One region of the Micromonospora sp. NPDC000121 genome, then DNA from elsewhere that is predicted to be linked to it. Evidence: riboswitches for the same ligand, from Rfam matches in the RefSeq annotation. Region 1 holds a riboswitch; the other holds the start of a gene.
What was found. Region 1 has a riboswitch for thiamine pyrophosphate ahead of ACFY23_RS06395 (ECF transporter S component). Riboswitches for the same ligand answer to the same signal wherever they lie in the genome.
Positions count from the first base shown of each region.

Region 2: it holds a riboswitch for thiamine pyrophosphate, as region 1 does, so the genes downstream of both, thiE (thiamine phosphate synthase) here and ACFY23_RS06395 (ECF transporter S component) in region 1, are expected to answer to the same signal.

Region 1 covers NZ_JBIAZP010000002.1:78,718-89,199, reverse strand. Annotated here, with positions in the region: gene ACFY23_RS06415 (alpha/beta hydrolase) at 1-172, opposite strand, end outside; gene ACFY23_RS06410 (TIGR03943 family putative permease subunit) at 200-1,072, opposite strand; gene ACFY23_RS06405 (permease) at 1,069-2,067, opposite strand; gene ACFY23_RS06400 (hypothetical protein) at 2,274-2,537, opposite strand; TPP riboswitch at 2,672-2,777, shown strand; gene ACFY23_RS06395 (ECF transporter S component) at 2,851-3,441, shown strand; gene ACFY23_RS06390 (ABC transporter ATP-binding protein) at 3,569-4,984, shown strand; gene ACFY23_RS06385 (energy-coupling factor transporter transmembrane component T) at 5,085-5,885, shown strand; gene ACFY23_RS06380 (response regulator transcription factor) at 5,970-6,629, opposite strand; gene ACFY23_RS06375 (sensor histidine kinase) at 6,626-7,828, opposite strand; gene ACFY23_RS06370 (hypothetical protein) at 7,986-8,681, shown strand; gene ACFY23_RS06365 (hypothetical protein) at 8,951-9,196, opposite strand; gene gndA (NADP-dependent phosphogluconate dehydrogenase) at 9,600-10,482, shown strand, end outside.
Region 2 covers NZ_JBIAZP010000006.1:384,427-394,908, reverse strand. Annotated here, with positions in the region: gene ACFY23_RS20095 (methyltransferase) at 318-923, shown strand; gene ACFY23_RS20090 (ATP-binding cassette domain-containing protein) at 965-2,644, shown strand; gene ACFY23_RS20085 (nucleotidyltransferase domain-containing protein) at 2,641-3,438, shown strand; gene ACFY23_RS20080 (aldo/keto reductase) at 3,636-4,598, shown strand; gene ACFY23_RS20075 (DUF559 domain-containing protein) at 4,882-5,163, opposite strand; TPP riboswitch at 5,286-5,394, shown strand; gene thiE (thiamine phosphate synthase) at 5,389-6,015, shown strand; gene thiO (glycine oxidase ThiO) at 6,009-7,130, shown strand; gene thiS (sulfur carrier protein ThiS) at 7,121-7,321, shown strand; gene ACFY23_RS20055 (thiazole synthase) at 7,326-8,096, shown strand; gene ACFY23_RS20050 (thiamine phosphate synthase) at 8,165-8,923, shown strand; gene thiD (bifunctional hydroxymethylpyrimidine kinase/phosphomethylpyrimidine kinase) at 8,920-9,708, shown strand; gene thiC (phosphomethylpyrimidine synthase ThiC) at 9,725-10,482, shown strand, end outside.

The DNA of each region.
Region 1 (10,482 bases):
AGCCGCGCTGGTCCGGCGCGTACGTGCGCAGGCCGGCGGCGTGCAGCGGCGGGACGACGTCGTCCCACTCCCCGCCGTGCTGGGGAAACCCGTGCAGCAGCAGGACGGGCGCGCCGCCCTCCGGACCGCCGACGCGTACGTCGAACGTGAGCCCGCGCGCCTCGATCCGCATGATCGCCAGCCTACCCAGGGGACGGGGTCACTCGTACTGGCGTTTGGGGGTGGGCACCTGCCGCCAGGACTCCACGTCGAGGTAGGGGATCTCGGCGTCGTTGACCGGGTCCCGGATGATCCGGTCGCTGTAGCGGCCGGTCACCTCGATCCAGGTGTCGTCGGCGAGCCCTTCGGGGGCGGCGCCGGTCAGGCCCAGCTTGACCGGCCGCCCGTCGGCCGCGCAGCAGGAGAGCACCATCCGGGCCAGGAGCGGTCGGCCGTCGGGGCCGGTGGTGACGAAACCGGTCAGCCGGACCCGGCGCCCGCCGAGCGACGCGCCCCGGTCGAACAGCGCCCGCGCGGCGTAGTCGAGCACGCTGACCTGCGCCGGGTCGCCGTCGGGCAGGGGCGGGTAGTCGGACGGCTGTTGCCGGGCGGAGAGCGCGGTGCCGGCCTGCCCGGCGGCGTACGAGCCGAGGGCGGGTGGGGCGACCAGGAGCAGACCCAGCGCCGGCAGGATCAGCAGCCAGCCGATCCGCGGCTCGTGGTGGCCGTGCCCGTGGTCGGCGGTGTGCTCGCCGGCGGCGCGGTCGTGCTCGCCGGCGGCGCCGTCGTGCTCGCCGGCGGCGCCGTCGTGCTCGCCGTCGGCGCGGTCGTGCTCGCCGTCGGCGCGGTCGTGGTCCCGGCCGGCGCCGTCGTGCTCGCCGTCGGCGGTCGGGGGCGCGGCGGCGCGCCGGAGGGCCGGACGCAGCTCGTACCAGAGGGTCATGACGGCGGCGACCACCAGCAGCAGGCCCGCGGCGACCAGGAAGGGGCGCAGCCCCTCCTTGACGTAGCGCAGGTAGAGGTCGGTGAGGCTGGCCCGGACCACCGCACCCCCGAGCAGCAGCAGGACGACGGCCTGCGCCTGCCGGTTCACAGCAGCACCGCCCCGGTCGCGGCGGCGACGGCGACGGCCACCGCGAAGGTGGCCGGGGCGAACCGCAGCGCGAACCGCCGGCCGAAGACGCCGGTCTGCATCGCGATGAGCTTGAGGTCGACCATCGGCCCCACCACCAGGAAGACCAGCCGGGCGGTCAGCGAGAACTGCGACAGCGAGGCGGCCACGAAGGCGTCGGCCTCCGAGCAGAGGGAGAGCAGCACCGCGAGCACGGCCAGCGCGAGCACCGAGAGCACCGGGTCCGCGGCGAGCGTCTGCAACCAACGCTCGGGCACGACGACGTTGATGGTGGCGGCGGCCGCCGCGCCGACCACCAGGAACCCGCCGGCGTGGGTGACGTCGTGCCGGACCGCCGCCCAGAACGCCCGCCCGCGCGAGCCGTCGTCCAGCTCCGGCCGACGCGGCAGCCGGATCCAGTCGGCCCGGCCGAGGCGCAGCCACAGCCACCCCATCACCATCGCGACGACCAGGCTCGCGAGGCCGCGGCCGAGGACCATCTCCGGGTCGTCGGGGAAGGCCACCGCGGTGGCGGTGAGCACGATCGGGTTGATGGCCGGGGCGGCGAGCAGGAAGGCCAGCGCGGCGGCCGGGGTGACCCCGCGCCGGATCAGCGAACCGGCGATCGGCACGGACCCGCACTCGCAGCCGGGCAGCACCACGCCGGCCGCGCTCGCCACGGGCACCGCGAGCGCGGGGTGCCGCGGCAGCGCCCGGGCCCAGAACGACCGGGGCACGAAGACCGCGATCACGGCGGAGAGGACCACCCCGAAGACCAGGAACGGCACCGCCTGCACCATCACCGAGACGAAGACGGTCGTCCAGGTCTGCAGCCGGGGCGCGGACAGCGCGCGGGCGAGCGGCTCACGGAAGACGACCAGCAGGATCAGCAGGCCCGCGAGCACCTCGACCGACCCGACCCGCCAGGCGCTCCCGCCGCCCGCCGGCTCCTGCGACGGTACGTCCGACGCGACCACGCGCTCCCGTCGCCGCGGCCCGCCCGCCGGCACGGTGTGGTGGTCAGTCCGCCCCGTCACGCACCCGTCCCTCTGCCCGTCCCGCCTGGCCGCCTCAGACTACCGGCCGACTGGGACATCTCGATGGACGCGGCGGGCCCCCCGCCCGTACCCATCGATCCGGACGGTGTTCCTCCTGGCGTCCCGTGACGGTCGTGCCGCCGGCGTCACGGTCGTGGCCGCCGCCACCAGGGCGCCCGCCCGTCCGGGAAGTCCCGGTCCCAGGCGGCCCGGGCCCGCAGCTTGGCGTAGAGAGCCAGCGACGCGAAGGCGCCGATTCCCAGCACGACGAGGAAGAACCAGAGCACGGTGCCGAGGTCGCCCCGACCCGCCGCGGACACGATCACGATCACTGCGATCGGCAGCACGCCGACCACCGTTCCCGCCAGGGTCAGGGCGAGGGTGCGCTCCGGCTTCTCGGAGGTGGCCACGAGCGGAGCCTCGCACGAGGGCGCGAGCACGGAGGGTGAGCACGCCGGTCGCCAGCCGCCCGCATCCGGGATGACCTGCGGAAAGATCACTTTGCCCGATGATCTTCAAAGGTGTTAGCGTCGCGCGACAACTTCACATCCGACAGGGGAGCGCACAGCGCTGAGAGTGCGGGCACCGCCCGCAGACCCTCGAACCTGATCTGGGTAATGCCAGCGCAGGGAGTTCGGTCGACCTCCAGCCGCGCCGCCGTCCGGGCACACCGGGCGCGGCGTGCGTCTTCTCCTGGTTCGCGTTCAGGACTGGGAGCAAATCATGCGAGACAACACGACCACCCGGTGGCGCACACTCGACGTCGTCATCGCCGCGGTGATCGCGGTGGCGTTCGGCGTCATCTTCTGGGCCTGGGGCCTGCTGTGGCGGGCCGTCGACCCGGCGTTCGCGTTCTTTCCGGCCGGCCAGGCGATCATGTACGGCGTCTGGCTGGTCCCGGCCGTGCTCGGCGGCCTGGTGATCCGCAAGCCCGGCGCGGCGCTCTTCTGCGAGGCGGTGGCGGCGACGGTCTCCGCGCTGCTCGGCTCGGAGTGGGGCGGCATCACCATCGTCCAGGGCCTGATCCAGGGCCTCGGCGCCGAGGTGGCCTTCGCCGCGTTCCGGTACCGCTCGTTCCGGCTGCCCACCGCGCTGCTCGCCGGCGCGCTGACCGGCCTCGGCGCGGCGCTGTTCGACTTCTTCGTGTGGAACGTCGACTACGCGCTCGGCAGCTACCGGATCCCGTACGCCCTGCTGACCGTCGTCAGCGCCGCCGCCGTCGCCGGCGCCGGCGGCTGGGCCCTCACCCGCGCCCTGGCGGGCACCGGCGTCCTGGACCGCTTCCCCGCCGGCCGCGAACGCGCCGCCATCTGACCGCCCACCCGCTCCTCCTCGTCGATCAAGAGGTTTGCGTCGGCTGGAGGCGGTTTCCCGGACGCAAACCTCTTGATCACCGGGACGGGACACGGCCCGGTCGGACTGCACGGAGGGAGGGGGCGACGTGGGGACGGTGACGCTGCGGGGGTTCGGGTGGCGGCACGCCGGGCGTCGGGCGTGGGCCGTACGCGGGGTGGACCTGCGGGTCGAGGCCGGCGAGCGGGTGCTGCTGCTCGGGCCGTCGGGCGCCGGCAAGAGCACCCTGCTCGCCGCGCTGGCCGGCCTGCTGCCCGAGGACTCGGGCGAGCAGGAGGGCACCGTCGAGATCGACGGGCTCGACCCCCGCAAGGGCCGGGAACGGGTCGGCATCGTCTTCCAGGACCCGGAGACCCAGCTCGTGATGGCCCGCAGCGGCGACGACGTGGCGTTCGGGCTGGAGAACCGGGGGATCCCCGCCGAGGAGATCTGGCCCCGCGTCGACGAGGCGCTGGCCCGGGTCGGTTTCCCGTACCACCGGGACCGGCCCACCGCGGCGCTCTCCGGCGGCGAACAGCAACGGCTCGCCCTGGCCGGGGTGCTGGCCCTGCGGCCCGGGCTGCTGCTGCTCGACGAGCCCACCGCCAACCTCGACCCCACCGGCGCCGCGCTCGTCCGCGCGGCGGTGGCCGGGGCGCTGGACGCCGACACCACGCTGATCCTGGTCGAGCACCGGGTCGCCGAGGCGCTGCCGCTGGTCGACCGGGTGGTCGTGCTCGAACCGGGCGGCGGCGTCCGCGCCGACGGCACGCCCCAGACGGTCTTCGGCACCCACGGCGACGCGCTCGCCGCCGCGGGCGTCTGGGTGCCCGGCCGGCCCGTGCCGCCCCGCCGCGCCACCGCGCCGGCCGGCGACCTGCTGCTCACCGCCGACCGGCTCGGCCTGCCACCCCGGCTGGCCGCCGTCGACCTGGCGGTACGCGCCGGCGAGGCGCTCGCCGTGCTCGGCCCGAACGGGGCCGGGAAGTCGACCCTCGCGCTGCTGCTCGGCGGGCTGCTGAAACCGGGAGCCGGCCGGGTCGCGGCGACGGCGGCACTGGCCGGCGCCGACGCCCGCACTCCCCCGCACCGCTGGCGCGCCCCCGCACTGGCCCGCCGGATCGGCTCGGTCTTCCAGGATCCGGAGCACCAGTTCGTCGCCACCACCGTCTTCGACGAGCTGGCCCTCGGCCCGCGCCGCACCGGCCGGCCGGAGGCGGCGGTCCGGGCCACGGTGGACGACCTGCTGTCCCGGCTGCGGTTGACGAAGCTCGCCGCGGCCAACCCGTACACCCTCTCGGGCGGGGAGGCGCGGCGGCTGAGCGTGGCGACGGCCCTGGCCACCGCGCCCCGCCTGCTCGTCTGCGACGAACCCACCTTCGGCCAGGACCGGCGGACCTGGCTGGAGCTGGTGGACCTCTTCGCCGAGCTGCGCGACGCCGGGCACGGCCTGGTCGCCGTCACCCACGACCCGGAGTTCGTCGCCGCCCTGGCCGACCGGCGCGTCACCCTGGAGCGGCCGTGACCAGCTCACGTAGCGCGCCGGTCGCGCACCCGCCGCGCCGCTGGGCCGTGACGGCCCCGGCGCCGGTCCCCTGCCCCGCCCGGCCCACCCCGGAGCGGCCGTGATCACCCTCGAACCGGTCGCCGCCCCCGACGCGCCGCTGGCCCGGCGCAACCCGGTGGCCAAGCTCGCCGCGGCGCTGGTGTTCTCGTTCATCCTGGTCGCCACCCTGGACCCGGTGGCCCCGGCGATCGCCATCGCCGTCGAACTGGCCGTGCTGCCGCTGTTCGGGGTCCGCTTCCGCGTGTTGGCCCGGCGGGCCTGGCCGCTGCTCGTCGGCGCGGTCGGCGTCGTGGTGACGCTGGTGCTCTTCGCGGCCGAGCGCTCCGGGCGGGTGCTGGTCGAGGCCGGCCCCGCCGTGGTCACCTCCGGCGTGCTGCTCACCGCGCTCGGCCTGGTGCTGCGCATGTTCGCCGTGGCGCTGCCCGGCGTCATCGTGTTCGCCACCACCGACCCCACCGACCTGGCGGACGCCCTGATCCAGAACGCGAAGGCGCCGGCCCGGTTCGCCATCGGGGCGTTGGCGGCGTTCCGGCTGGTGCCGCTGCTCGGGCAGGAGTGGCAGATGATCGCCATGGCCCGCCGCGCCCGCGGGGTGGAGGCGGGACGCAACCCGCTGGCGAAGCTGCGGCTGTTCGTCTCCACCGCCTTCGCGCTGCTGGTCGGGGCGATCCGCCGGGGCACCCGGCTGGCCGTGGCGATGGACGCCCGCGGCTTCGACGCCGGCACCCCGCGTACGGTCGCCCGGCGGCAGCGCTTCGTCGCCGCCGACGGGCTGCTGATCGCCGGGGCGGCGCTGCTGGCCGGCGCGGCGCTGGCGGTCAGCGTCCTGGCGGGAACCTTCCGGCCACTGATCGGCTGACCGCCGCGGCGGCTGCCGGTGGCACGGCTGCGGCGGTCGCCGGCGCCACGGGTCCGGCGGCCGAGGCCCGGCGGTCGCCTCGCCCTACCGGCGCCGGAGCTGGGCCACGCCGGTCTGGTACGCCAGCACGACGGCCTGCACCCGGTCGCGCACCCCGAGCTTGGCGAAGATGCGGTTGACGTGCGTCTTCACCGTCGCCTCGCCGAGGAAGAGCTGGTGGGCGATCTCCCGGTTGGACAGGCCGTCGGCCATCATTCGCAGCACCTCGGTCTCCCGGGCGGTCAGCTCAGCCAGCCCGGGGCTGCCGGCGGTCGCCGCCGGCGCCGTCGCCGTGTAGTGGTCGATCAGCCGGCGGGTGATCGACGGGGACAGCAGCGCGTCGCCACGCGCGGCGGCCTGCAGGGCGCCCGCGAGGTCCTTCGGCGGGGTGGTCTTGAGCATGAACCCGGACGCGCCGGCCCGCAGCGCGCGGTAGACGTACTCGTCCAGGTCGAAGGTGGTCAGCACGATGATCCGGATGTCGGCGCACTCCGCCAGGATCCGCTCCGTCGCGGCGATGCCGTCCAGCCGCGGCATGTGGATGTCCATCAGGACGACGTCGGGCTTGAGGCGTGCCGCGAGCAGTACGGCGTCCTCGCCGTCGGCGGCGTCGGCGACCACCTCGATGTCGGGCTGCGCGCCGAGGATCATCCGGAGTCCGCCGCGGACGAGGGCCTCGTCGTCGGCGATGAGCACCCGGGTCACGCCGTCGTGCCCGTCGGGGAGAGCGCTGGCGTCGAGCCGTCGAGGCCCAACGGAAGCTCCACGCGGACCTCGAAGCCGCCCTGCTCACGCGGGCCGGCGACGACCGTGCCGCCGAACAGCTCGGCCCGTTCCCGGATGCCCGTCAGCCCGTGGCCCGTGCCGACGCCACGGCGGGCGGGACCGGGCCCGTCGTCGACGACGTGCAGCCGGAGCCGGGTGTCGCCCACATCGATCGAGACGTCGACGGTCGCGCCGGGGGCGTGCCGGGCGGCGTTCGTCAGGGCCTCCTGGAGGATCCGGTAGGCGTTGACGTCGGCGGCGACCGGGACCGGGCCGAGATCGCCCGTGACGGTGACCTCGACCCGCCCGCCGGCGACGCGTACCGCGGTGGTCAACGCGTCGAGCTGCCGCAGCGAGGGCAGTCCCTCCGGCGCCGGTTCCGAGCCGCGCAGGATGACCAGCAGCCGGCGCAGCTCGGTGACCACGTCGCGTCCCACGTCCTGCACCGCCTCCAGTGACTCGCGGGCCTGGCGCGCGTCCGAGTCGAGCACGGCCTCGGCCGCGCCGGCCTGCAGCACCATCACGGAGACACCGTGCGAGACGATGTCGTGCAGTTCCCGGGCCACCCGCAGCCGCTCGTCGGTCCGCGCGGCGGCCTCCCGCTCGGCGGCCAAGGCAACCAGGCGTACCGCCTGCGCCCGGCGCATCCGGACCGCGTAGCCGGGGCCCAGCACCGCGAGCCCCACGAACACGATGAAGACCCAGTCCGAGTCCCCGGCGGCGGTGTTCTCGACGCCGAGTGCGACGAAGTAACTCGTCGTGGCGACGGTCGGCGCGGCGCGTCCCCCGACGGCGACGCAGCCGAAGCAGGCGAACAGCAGCGCCACCAGCGGCACGACGGGCCACTCCGGGAGGACGGGCGTGAAGCTCTGCGCGGTGAAACAGACGCCGGCGAGGACGGCCGCCGCTCGCGGGTACGTCGTGCAGGCCGCCACCGCGAGGCCGTAGCCGACGAGCAGCACGGTGAGCACGGCGAGCCAGCCGGCCGGTAGCGCCGCGAGGTCGGGCCCCTCGCCTTCGACGTAACCGGCGATCGGAACGTACAGCTCGGCCAGGCCGAACCCGAACAGCGCGAGACCGGCGACGGTGGCGACGACGAGACCCCGCGGGAGACGTCGCTTGTCGGGGACGGCGGACATGGTGCGAAGGGTATCGGCGGCGACCGAGGCCGGGCGTCCACCCACGGGTGTAGAAGGCCCGGCAGAACGCTCCACCCTCGGCTCAACCCGTCGGCCGACGATCGGCCCCGGGGCCGGCTCCTAGCGTCCACCACACACTTCTCGATGGGAGACCACGATGGATGACAGGACCGGGCGACGGTACGGCCGGCGGCTGACGGCGGTCGCGCTGGCCGCGGCCGGCGTTCTCTACGGCGTCGCGAACGCCTTCTACTGGGTGATGTTCCCGGACGACGTGTCCGAGACCGCCGGCAACGTGGCGGTGGCCGCCGGGAACCTCGGCGCGTGGCGCGTGGAGACCGTCCTGTTCGCCCTGGCGCACCTGCTGCTCGTACCGGCTATGGCCGGCCTGGCCGTGGCGCTCGGCCGGCGCAAGCCGCTGGTCGCCACGATCGGCGGCGGCATCACCCTGCTCGGCCTCTACTTCTCCACCGTCCACCTCTGGCACTACAACGCCTTCTTCGGGGCCCTCGCCGGCGCCGACGTCGACGCCGAGGCCGTCCGACCGGTCGTCGACGCCCTCGACAACGATCCGTTCGTGATGGCGTCGTTCGCCATGTGGCTGCTGGGCTGGATGATCGGCCTCCTGGTGCTGGCCTTCGGCGCCTGGCGGGCCGGCATGGTGTCGCTGTGGGTGCCGCTCGTCCTCACCGGCGGGCAGGTCCTCGAATTCGTCACCGAGGGCGCCCCGCTCAAGATCGTGGTGAGCGTGCTGATGGCGGCCGGGCTGTCCGGCCTGGCGGTCGGCGTGGACCGGGATCGTCCGGCCGAGGCGGCGGACCGGACGGAGGCGCCGGTGGCCACGCACTCCTGACCCGGGCCGGGGGCCGGGCGGCGTCGCGGCGTCAGCCGCGACCCCGCCCCTGGCGTCCCGGGCCCCCTGGTGCCCCGGGCCCCCTGGCGTCCCAGGCCCCCTGGCGCCCCGGCCCACCCCTGGCGGCCGGGCCGCCCGTCGTCGGGCCGCGCCGGCCTCGACAGCGGGGCCGGGCGCGACGCCTGTGGAGGTGATGCCGGACGGCCGCGGCCGACGCCGGCTTCGCTTGCCGGTCTTTCTGGGCGACGGGCTGGCGGAGGTGCCGCCTGTCAGCTGCGCCGGAAGGCGTACCGGCGGGCCTGGGGTGCCTGCTGGCTCCGGCCCCCGGGGTTGCGGGCCCCGGCGCCCCTGACGGGCGGACCGGCCTTCGTCGGCGGCGTCGCCGCCACCGGCAGCGCCGGGACCGACGCCGGGGCGAGGCCGATCGCGTCCACCTCGATCGGCGTCAGGTCCGCGGCGGCCGGCTTCGGCGTGGCGGTGGTGCGGGACTTCTTCGGGTTGCGCTTGGCGGGCATCCGGGCCTCCTCGGTCTGCGGGCCGCCCCGTCGTCGGATGGGGCGGGCCGCCGGTCGGTGACCGTCGCGCGACGGTCGGGCGGAATCGGGACTGCTCCCCGGGTGCGACCACGAAGGACACCGCCGCCTCGGCGGCAGGGTGGGAATGCGGACGCCCGGGAGCACGCGGACCCACGGCAGCAGATGCGGCGGGCCGGCTCGGAGATGAGGCGTCAGTTGCGCATGCCCACACGCTAACCCCACGGCACGGCCCGCGCATCCGATTTACCGGCACGAGCGGCATGCCCAGCCGGCATCGGACCGTGATGCGACGGTGACGGACTGTCGAACATCCGCACCGCGCCCGCCCCTCGCCGCGATACGGTCGCAGCGGCAGGAGCGGACGGCGGAAGGCGGCGGGCGGATGGCCGAGCGGGCGACGGCGCGGATCGGCGTGACCGGGCTGGCGGTGATGGGCCGGAACCTGGCCCGGAACCTGGCCCGCAACGGCTTCGCCGTGGCGCTGCACAACCGCTCGCCGGAGCGCACCCGCAGCCTGGTCGCGGAGCACGGCGACGAGGGGACCTTCCTGCCCGCCGAGTCGATGGCGGACTTCGTCGCCTCGCTGGAGCGACCGCGGGCGGTGATCGTGATGGTCAAGGCGGGTGGGCCCACCGACGCCGTGATCGACGAGCTGGTTCCGCTGCTCGACTCCGGCGACATCGTCGTGGACTGCGGCAACGCGCACTTCGCCGACACCCGCCGCCGGGAGGAGGCGCTGCGGGCCCACGGGCTGCACTTCGTCGGCACCGGCGTCTCCGGCGGCGAGGAGGGCGCGCTGCACGGCCCGAGCATCATGCCCGGCGGGTCGGCGGAGTCCTACCGCACGCTCGGCCCGATCTTCGAGAGGATCGCCGCGCAGGTGGACGGAACGCCGTGCTGCCGGCACATCGGGCCGGACGGCGCCGGGCACTTCGTCAAGATGGTGCACAACGGCATCGAGTACGCCGACATGCAGCTCATCGCCGAGGCGTACGACCTGCTGCGCGCCGGGCTCGGCGCGGAGCCGGCGGAGATCGCGGAGGTCTTCCGCGACTGGAACTCCGGCGAGCTGGAGTCCTTCCTCATCGGGATCACCGCGGACGTGCTGGGGCACACCGACGCGGCCACCGGGCGGGCGTTCGTGGACGTCGTGCTGGACCGCGCCGAGCAGAAGGGCACCGGCCGCTGGACGGTGCAGAGCGCCCTCGACCTGGGCATCCCCATCACGGGCATCGCCGAGGCGACGTTCGCCCGGTCGCTGTCCG
Region 2 (10,482 bases), on a different contig from region 1:
CCCGCTCCGGCTCGGCGGAGGGCGGCGCGACCCGGCTGACCCGGGGCAGCGACGGCGTCGGGAAGCGGGAGGGGGAGGGACCTGCCGGTGGAGGCGGACCGGCACCGAGCACCGGCCGGTCGGACCCGGGATCCGGGTACTCCATGAACACGTCCTCATCGGACTGGTACCGATACACCATGTCGCCCAGGGTAGGAGGCATTGTCCCTTTAGGTGGTAATTTTGGGAAATTGTGGGTCTAGCTGTTTGGTGTCGTGCTGCGCCCGCTCCTCGGCCCCCAACCGGTCGGCGGCGAGGGCGGTGCGAGAATTGCCGGCGTGACCGGCGACCACTACTTCACCGCTGAACCCGCGACGGCCGCCCACCCGCGCGAGGTCGAGTTCGCCGCCGCCGGCCGCGACTACACCCTGACCTCCTCCGGCGGGGTCTTCTCCGCCGCCCGCCTCGACCCCGGCACGGCGGTGCTGCTGCGCAAGGCGGAGCTGCCGCCCGCGGGCACCACCGGCGCCCTGCTCGACCTCGGCTGCGGCTTCGGGCCGATCACCTGCGTGCTCGCCACCTCGGCGCCGTCGGCGACCGTCTGGGCCGTCGACGTCAACGAGAGGGCCCGGGAGCTGACCGCGGCCAACGCGGCGCGGATCGGCGCGGCCGACCGGGTACGCGTCGCCGCGCCGGACGACGTGCCCGCCGACGTGACGTTCGCCCAGCTCTGGTCCAATCCGCCGATCCGGGTGGGCAAGGACGAACTGCACCGGATGCTGCTGCGCTGGCTGCCCCGGCTCGCCCCGGACGGCGTCGCCTGGTTGGTGGTCGCCCGCCATCTCGGCGGCGACTCGCTGCAACGCTGGCTGGTCGACCAGGGTTGGCAGGTCGAACGGCACGCCAGCCAGAAGGGCTACCGGGTGCTGCGCGTCACCCGGTAATTGGTTGGGCCGCCCGGGGGGTGCTCGGGCAGGATGCCGGCGTGGGATACGTGGACGTGGCAGCCGTCGGGCACATCCTCCCCGACGGGCGGGAACTCTTCACCGACGTCTCGTTCCGGGTCGGCGAGGGCGCCAAGGTGGCCCTGGTCGGGCCGAACGGCGCCGGCAAGACGACCCTGCTGCGGATGGTGGCCGGCGACCTGCCGGTCAAGACCGGCGCGATCGCGCGGTCCGGCGGGCTGGGCGTGATGCGTCAGTTCATCGGCATGATCGGCGACGAGTCCACACTGGCGGACCTGGCGCTGTCGCTCGCCCCGCCGGCGCTGCGCGACGCCGGCCGCCGGCTCGCCGAGACCGAGGCGGCCATGCGGGCGGCCGAGGTCCGCGGCAAGTACAGCACCGCCGCCGGCAAGGCCCAGTTGGCGTACGCGGACGCGCTCGCGGCCTGGGGCGAGGTCGGCGGGTACGACGCCGAGGTGCTCTTCGACACCGTCGCCACCATCGTGCTCGGCCTGCCGTGGGACGGCGCCCGGGAGCGTCCGGTGCGTACCCTCTCCGGCGGCCAGCAGAAGCGCTTCGCCCTCGAACTGCTGCTGCGCGGCCCCGACGAGGTGCTGCTCCTCGACGAGCCGGACAACTTCCTCGACGTGCCCGGCAAGCGCTGGCTGGAGGGGCGGCTGCGCGAGTCGGCCAAGTCGGTGCTCTACGTCTCGCACGACCGGGAGCTGCTGGCGCACACCGCCGACCGGGTGGTCGCCGTGGAGGGCGGCAGCGCCTGGGTGCACCCCGGCGGCTTCGCGAGCTGGCACTCCGCGCGGGTGGCCCGGCACGCCCGCCTCGACGAGCTGCGCAAACGCTGGGACGAGGAGCACCAGAAGCTGCGCGAGCTGATGCTGATGTACAAGCAGAAGGCCGCGTACAACGACGGGATGGCCTCGCGCTACCAGGCCGCGCAGACCCGGTTGCGCAAGTTCGAGGAGGCCGGGCCGCCGCCCGTACCGCCGAAGGACCAGGACATCCGGATGCGCCTGACCGGCGGGCGGACCGGCAAGCGCGCGGTGGTCTGCGAGCAGCTCGAACTCGACGGCCTGACCTACCCGTTCGACCTGGAGATCTGGTACGGCGACCGGGTGGCGGTGCTCGGCGCCAACGGCACCGGCAAGTCGCACTTCCTCCGGCTGCTGGCCCGTGGCGGCAGCGACCCGGATCCGGCCAACGGCCCGGTCGACGGCGCGGCGGCGCTCGCGCCGGTCGCGCACGACGGGGTGGCCCGGCTCGGCGCCCGGGTGCGCCCCGGGCACTTCTCGCAGACCCACGACCGGCCGGAGCTGATGGCGAAGACCCTCGTCGAGATCCTCTGGCGGGGCGACGACCACCGCGCCGGCATGGACCGGCACGCGGCGATGGCGGCGCTGTCCCGGTACGAGCTGGCGGGGCAGGGCGACCAGCGCTTCGGCACCCTCTCCGGCGGGCAGCAGGCGCGGTTCCTGGTGCTGCTGCTGGAGCTGTCCGGCGCGACGCTGCTGCTGCTCGACGAGCCCACCGACAACCTGGACCTGGCGTCGGCGGAGGCGCTGGAGGCCGGGCTGACGGCGTTCGAGGGGACCGTGGTCGCGGTGACCCACGACCGCTGGTTCACCCGCTCGTTCGACCGGTTCCTCCTCTTCCGGAGCGACAACGAGGTGGTGGAGACCCCCGAGCCCGTCTGGGACGTGGCGTGATCCCCGCCGACCTGGCCGACCGCCTGTGCGCGGTCGGCGGGGTCGTCGCGGTCGCGCTCGGCGGCAGCCGGGCCCGCGGCGAGCACCGGCCCGACTCCGACTGGGACCTCGGCCTCTACTACCGGGGCGAACTGGACGTGCCGGGGCTGCGCGCCGTCGCCGCGTCGGTCGCCGACGAGCAGGTCGAACTGACCGCTCCCGGCGGCTGGGGGCCGTGGGTCGACGGCGGCGGATGGCTGCGCGTCGGTGGGGCGGCGGTCGACTGGATCTACCGCGACCTCGACCGGGTGCAGCGGGTCTGGGCCGACTGCCAGGCCGGCTGGTACGACGTCGGCGTGCAGGCCGGGCATCCGCTCGGTTTCTACTCGTCCGCGTACGCCGGCGAGGTGGCGCTCTGCCGTGTGCTCGCTGACCCGACCGGCGAGCTGACCGCGCTGCGGGGGGAGACACGGGCGTACCCGCCGGCCCTGGCCGACGCCCTCCGGGCCGGCGGCTGGGAGGCCCGGTTCCTGCTCGCCGGCGCCGCCAAGGCCGCCGTGGCCGGCGACAGCGGGTACGTGGCCGGCTGTCTGTTCCGGGCGGTCGGCGTACTCGCCCAGGTGTTGCACGCCCGGGCCGGGCGGTGGCTGGTCAACGAGAAGGGCATGATCGCCTCCGCCGGGCGGCTGCCGGGCGCCCCGCCCGACTTCGCCCGGCGGGCGCACGCGCTGCTCGGCGGTGCCGGGCACACGCCGGACGAGCTGGCCGGCACACTCTCCGCCGCCGGCCGGCTCGTCGCCGACGTGCTCGACTGACGGTCCCGGCGGGTGGGCCGGGCGGCCCGTCGGCTCGCCGAGTCGTGGCGGGCCGACCTGGTGCCGCGGGCCGGCTTCGAGGGCCCCGGCGCGCGGCGGTCGGCTTCGAGCTCCGGCGTGCGGCGGTCGACTTCGAGCTCCGGCGTGCGGCGGTCGACTTCGAGGTCAGCGGCGTGCGGCGGGCCGGCGGGCATAGGGTGGATCTCGTGACTGAGATGAACTACCGCCGGTTGGGCGACTCCGGGCTCGTGGTGTCCGTGGTCGGCATCGGCTGCAACAACTTCGGCCGCAAGCTCGACCTCGACGGCACCCGGGCGGTGGTCGACGCCGCGCTGGACGCCGGGATCAACTTCTTCGACACCGCCGACATCTACGGCGAGCCGCAGGGCGGCTCCGAGGAGCTGCTGGGCCAGGCGCTCAAGGGCCGCCGCGACGACGTGGTGGTGGCCACCAAGTTCGGCATGGACATGCACGGGCTCAACGGCCCCGACTTCGGCGCCCGGGGCGCGCGGCGCTACATCGCCCGCGCCGTGGAGGCGTCGCTGCGCCGGCTCGGCACCGACCACATCGACCTGTACCAGATGCACGAGCCCGACCCGGGCACCCCGATCGACGAGACCCTCGCCGCGCTGGACGACCTGGTCCGCGCGGGCAAGGTGCGCTACCTGGGCAACTCCAACTTCGCCGGGTGGCAGATCGCCGACGCGGACTGGGTGGCGTCGTCCAACGGCCGGTCCCGGTTCATCAGCGCGCAGAACCACTACAGCCTGCTGGAACGCTCCGTCGAGGCCGAGGTGGTGCCGGCCTGTGAGCGGTTCGGCCTCGGGCTGCTGCCGTTCTTCCCGCTGGCCAACGGGCTGCTCACCGGCAAGTACAAGCGCGACCAGGCCCCGCCCGCCGGCAGCCGCCTCGCCGGTGGCGGCCGGTACGCCCAGCGCCTCGCCGCCGCCAACTGGGACACCATCGAGGCCATCGAGGCGTACGCGAACGAGCGGGGGCTGTCGATGCTGCAGGTGGCCATCGGCGGGCTGGCCGCCATGCCGGCGGTGACGTCGGTGATCGCCGGCGCCACCACGCCCGAGCAGGTGCGCTCCAACGCGGAGGCGGGCGCCTGGCAGCCCACCGACGAGGACCTGGAAGCCCTGCGCGCCATCCTCTGACCGGCGTACGCCGCCTCGGCACCCGCTGCGGTGTCGGGGCGGTCCGCCGGCCAACGCGCTCGTCCGGGGCCGGGCCGTATTCCACCGGTGGAACACCAGGCATGTCTCCGGCACTGGGAGCCAGCTCTGGTGTTCCACCCGTCCCTGTCGCCTTTTCGCCGGGCGCCCTCTGCTGCCGCGCGGCCGTTGCCGGGCGGCCGTCCCATTGGCGCGTGCCGGGCGGGCGGGGCGCCGCGCCACCTGTAGGAGCGAACGCGCGCCGGCGGGTGGAACGGCAGAGCCGTCACTGCGAGTGGGTGACAGCCCTGCTGTTCCGCTCGTCAGCGCGTTCATACAGGGCGTCGGTGACGAGGCGTACGGTCCGGGTCCGGTGCCGGAGCACGTCGTCGGCGGTGAAGCGGAGGACGACCCAGCCGGCCGCACGCAGCGCGTTCAGCCGGGCGACGTCCTGCCGGAAGTGGGCGCGTTCCCGGTGGTGGTCGCCGTCGTACTCGACCGCGACGCGCAGGGCGGGCCAGGCCAGGTCGACCCGACCGACGAACCGTCCCCGAGCGCCGGAGGGCATCCGGACAGCATGGCGTGACGGGGAGGTCACTCGCCGCCCCGGTCGTCGGCTTCGGACGGTCGGTGTGAAATCCGCGTCCCGCCCTTGGCGTATCCGGCGATCCGTCGTACGGTGACACGCGCAAGTGACCCACGGGAGCCCGGTGCACCGGGCTGAGAGGGGGGCTGAGAGCCCCCGACCGTCGAACCTGATCCGGGTAATGCCGGCGCAGGGAGGAGTGTTGCCGTGCCGTCCCTGGGACGACTGCATCTGATCACCGACGCCCGACCCGGGCGGGATCCGCTGACCGTGCTCCGGGCCGCCCTGCCGGTGGCCCGCGCCGAGCTGGTCGTGCAGGTCCGCGTGGCGGACGACGCCACCGACCGGGAGGCGTACGACCTGGCCCGCCGGGTGCTCGCGCTCTGCGCGCCGTACGACGTCCCCTGCCTCGTCAACGACCGGCTGCACGTGGCGCTGGCGGTGGGCGCCGCAGGCGGGCACGTCGGCGCGGCGGACCTTCCGGTCGGGGCGGCCCGCCGGGTGCTCGGCGCGACCGCCGTGCTCGGGGCAACCGCCCGCGAGCCGGGGACGGCCGCCGAGGCGGTCGCCGCCGGAGCCAGCTACCTGGGTGTCGGCCCCTGCCACGCCACCAGCACCAAGACCGGCCTGCCGGCGCCGATCGGCCCGGCCGGGGTGCGCGCCGTCGCCGCCGCCGTGGACGTGCCGGTCGTCGCGATCGGCGGGGTGACCGCCGCGAACGCGCCCGCGCTGCTGGCCGCCGGGGCGTACGGGGTGGCGGTGGTGGGGGCGCTGTCCGGGGCGGCCGATCCGGCCCGGGCGACGGCGGAGCTGCTGGGAGCGCTGGGGTGCTGAGCCGGCCGGACGTCGCCGTGGTGGGGGCGGGACCGGTCGGGCTGGCGATCGCCTGGCGCTGCGCCTCGCGGGGGCTCCGCGTCGTCGTGCACGACCCCGCCCCGGGCTCCGGCGCGTCGCACGTCGCCGCCGGGATGCTCGCCCCGGTCGCCGAGGCGTACTTCGGCGAGCACGAGCTGACCGGGCTGCTCACCGCCTCCGCCGCCCGCTGGCCGGCCTTCGCCGCCGAGCTGACCGCCGCCACCGGCGCGGACGTCGGCTACCGGACCGAGGGCACCCTGGTGGTCGGGCTCACCGCCGACGACCTGGCCGAGGCGCGGCGGCTGTGGGCGTACCAGCAGGGTCTCGGACTGCCGGTGACGCCGCTGCGCCCCTCGGCGCTGCGGGACCGCGAGCCGGCGCTGGCGCCCCGGGTGCGCGGCGGCGCGCTCGCCGCCACCGACCACCAGGTCGACCCGCGCCGCCTGGTGCCGGCGCTGCGCACGGCCGCCGAGCGGGCCGGCGCGACGCTGGTGCCCGCCGCCGTGCGCGATCTGTCCGAGGTGGATGCCCGCGTCACGGTGGTCGCGGCCGGCTGCGGGGCGGCGGCCCTGACCGGGCTGCCGGTGCGGCCGGTGAAGGGCCAGGTGCTGCGGCTCCGCGCGCCCGGCGGCGGCGCGCCGGGCTTCCGGCACGTCATCCGGGGGTACGCCGACGGCGAGCACGTCTATCTCGTGCCCCGCGACAGCGGGGAGGTGGTGGTGGGCGCGACCGTCGAGGAGCGCGCCGACACCGACGTCTCCGCCGGGGCGGTGCTGCGCCTGCTCCGCGCCGCCGTCGACCTGTTGCCGGAGCTGGCCGAGTACGACCTGGTCGAGACCCTCGCCGGCCTGCGCCCCGGCACCCCGGACAACGCCCCGATCCTCGGCCCGCTGCCCGGCCGGCCGGGCGTGCTCGCCGCGACCGGGCACCACCGGCACGGCATCGTGCTCACCCCGGTCACCGCCGACCTGATCGCCGACCTGGTCGTCACCGGTACGGCGGACCCGCTGCTCGCCCCCTTCACCCCGGACCGGTTCGCGCCGCCCGTGACCCGCGGGCCGTCCGCACCCGAGGAGGAAATCGCGTGGAACTGACGGTGAACGGCGCCGGGCGCAGCGTGCCCGGCGGCTCGACGGTGGCGGACCTGGTCCGCGCGGTCACCGACCAGCAGCGCGGCCTCGCCGTCGCGGTCAACGGGGAGGTCGTGCCGCGTACCGGCTGGCCGGCGACCGTGCTGCGCGACGGCGACCGGGTCGAGGTGCTCAGCGCCGCCCAGGGCGGGTGACGCGGTGGGTTTCGACCTGGGCGGCGTGAGCCTCACGTCCCGCCTGATCCTCGGCACCGGCGGCGCGGCCAACCTGCGCGTGCTGGAGGACGCGATCCGCGCCTCCGGCACCGAACTGGTCACCCTGGCCCTGCGCCGCGTCGACACCGCCCCCGGCGCCGCCGGCGGGCTGCTGGACCTGCTCGACCGGTGCGGGGTGCGGCTGCTGCCGAACACGGCCGGCTGCTACACGGCGGGCGAGGCCGTCAAGGTGGCCCACCTGGCCCGCGAGGCGTTCGGCACCGACTGGGTGAAGCTGGAGGTGATCGGCGACGAGCGCACGCTGCTGCCCGACGGGGTGGAGCTGCTGCGCGCCGCCGAGGAACTCGTCGCGGACGGGTTCGTGGTGCTGCCGTACACGTCGGACGACCCGATCCTGGCGCGGCGGCTGGCCGACGTCGGCTGCGCCGCGGTGATGCCGGCGGGCGCGCCGATCGGCTCCGGCCTGGGCGTGTCGAACCCGCACCACATCCGGCTGATCCGGCAGAGCGTCGACGTGCCGGTGATCCTGGACGCCGGCATCGGCACGGCCTCCGACGCGGCGCTGGCCATGGAGTTGGGCTGCGACGCGGTGCTGCTGGCCAGCGCGGTCACCCGCGCCGTCGACCCGGTGGCGATGGCCACCGCGATGCGGTACGCGGTCGAGGCGGGGCGGCTCGCGTACGGGGCGGGCCGCATCGCCCGCCGCTTCCACGCCCTGGCCTCCACCCCCGACGAGGGACGGCCGGAACTGTGACCCGCCCCGGTCCCGTTCCTGCCGATCTTGGTGCGGAAGCGCTCCCGGAGGGGCCGTTTCCCGCCAGGATCTCGCGTGGGCCGTCCGGCGTCGTGCTGCTGACCGACCGGTGGCAGGCGCGGCGGCCGTTGACCGAGGTGGTCGCCGGGGCCGTGGCGGGGGGAGTGCGGTGGGTGGTGCTGCGGGAGCGGGACCTGCCCCGGGCCGAGCGCGCGGCCCTCGCCGTCGAGCTGCGCGCGATCCTCGCCGAGGTCGGCGGCACGCTGGTGGTGGCCGGCCCGGACCCGCTCGACGGGGACGCGGTGCACCTGCCGTCGGCCGGCCCGTATCCGCCGCCGCGCCTCGGTCTGGTCGGCCGCTCCTGCCACGATCGGGCCGAGTTGGCGCGACTGACCACGGAGGACTATGCCACCCTCTCGCCCGTCTACCCGACCAGAACCAAGCCCGGCTACGGCCCACCCCTGCGCCCCGGCGGGCTGCGGGAGCTGGCCGAGGCCAGCCCGGTGCCGATCCTGGCGCTAGGCGGGGTGGAGACCGCGGAACAGGTACACGCCTGCGTGACGGCCGGATCGGTGGGAGTGGCGGTGCTCGGCGCGATCATGCGCGCCGACGATCCCGAGGAGGCAGCCGCCACGCTGACCGCAGCCGTCCGGCCTGCGGTTGCCGAGCAGCCGTGTGGCCGGCACGACTGGGCGGAGGTCTCCGGGACGGGGCTGCGGCCGACCGTGCCCACGGAGGGATCAAGCCTGACCGCCCGGAGTGGGCACGGTCGGCCGCAGCCCCCAGCACCGACCACGACGAGCCCCAACGGAGAGGACACGCGGTGACGCCGAGGACAGTGCTCACCATCGCCGGGTCGGACTCCGGCGGCGGAGCGGGTATCCAGGCCGACCTCAAGGTCTTCGCCGCCCTCGGCGCGTACGGCACCAGCGTGATCACCGCGGTCACCGCGCAGAACACGAGGGGCGTCGACGCCGTCCTGCCGCTGCCCCCGCGCACGGTCACCGAGCAGCTCGACAGCGTGCTCGCCGACTTCGCGGTGCGGGCCGTCAAGACGGGCATGCTCGGCACCCCGGCCATCGCCGACGCGGTCGCCGACGTCGCCCGGGACGGCCGGCTGCCGAACCTCGTCGTCGACCCGGTGCTCGTCGCCACCAGCGGGCGCCGGCTGGGCGTGGTCGCCGCATTCGAGCGGCTGCTGCCGTACGCCCGGGTGGCGACGCCGAACCGCGCGGAGGCCGCGGCCATCACCGGACGCCCGGTGACCACGGTCGAGGAGATGGTGGCCGCCGCCGAGGCGCTGGCGGCCGGCGGACCGGAGCACGTGGTGGTGACGGGCGGCGACGTGGACTCCGACGGCGAGGCGGTCGACGTGCTGCACGGCGACGGGACCACCACGCTGCTCCGTGCGCCCCGGGTCGCCACCCGGCACCACCACGGCACGGGGTGCTCGTTCTCGGCGGCCATCGCCGTCCGGCTGGCGCTGGGCGACCCGGTGCCGACGGCGGTCGCCGCCGCCAAGGAGTACGTCTTCCGCGCGCTGACCGGCGGGCGGGACTGGGAGCTGGGCGCGGGACGCGGCCCGCTGGACCACTTCGGGTGGTCCGCGTGAGCACAGGGAGGCTGTCATGCAGGCACGTCGCAAGGTCCATGTGGAGGGGTCCCGGCCGGATGTCCGGGTGCCCTTCGCCGAGGTGGAGTTGACCGGCGACAACCCGCCGGTCCGGCTCTACGACACCTCTGGTCCCGGGTCCGACCCGGAGGTCGGGCTGCCGCCACTGCGCGGGCCGTGGATCGCCGAGCGCGGGGACGTGGCCCCGGTGCGGGGTGCGGGCACGCCGCTGGCCGGGGTGGACGGGAAGCGCCCGACGCAGCTCGCGTACGCCCGGGCGGGGATCGTCACGCCGGAAATGGAGTTCGTGGCGATCCGGGAGGGCATGGCGCCGGAGTTCGTCCGGGACGAGATCGCGGCCGGGCGGGCGGTGCTGCCGCTCAACGTCAACCACCCCGAGTGCGAGCCGGCGATCATCGGCAAGGCGTTCCTGGTCAAGGTGAACGCCAACATCGGCACCTCGGCGGTCACCTCGTCGGTCGCCGAGGAGGTGGAGAAGCTGACCTGGGCGACCCGGTGGGGCGCGGACACGGTGATGGACCTGTCGACGGGCAAGCGGATCCACGAGACCCGCGAGGCGATCGTGCGGAACTCACCGGTTCCGATCGGCACCGTGCCGATCTACCAGGCGCTGGAGAAGGTCGGGGGCGACCCGGTGAAGCTGAGCTGGGAGGTGTTCCGGGAGACGGTTATCGAGCAGGCCGAGCAGGGCGTCGACTACATGACGGTGCACGCCGGGGTGCTGCTGCCGTACGTGCCCCTGGCGGTGGACCG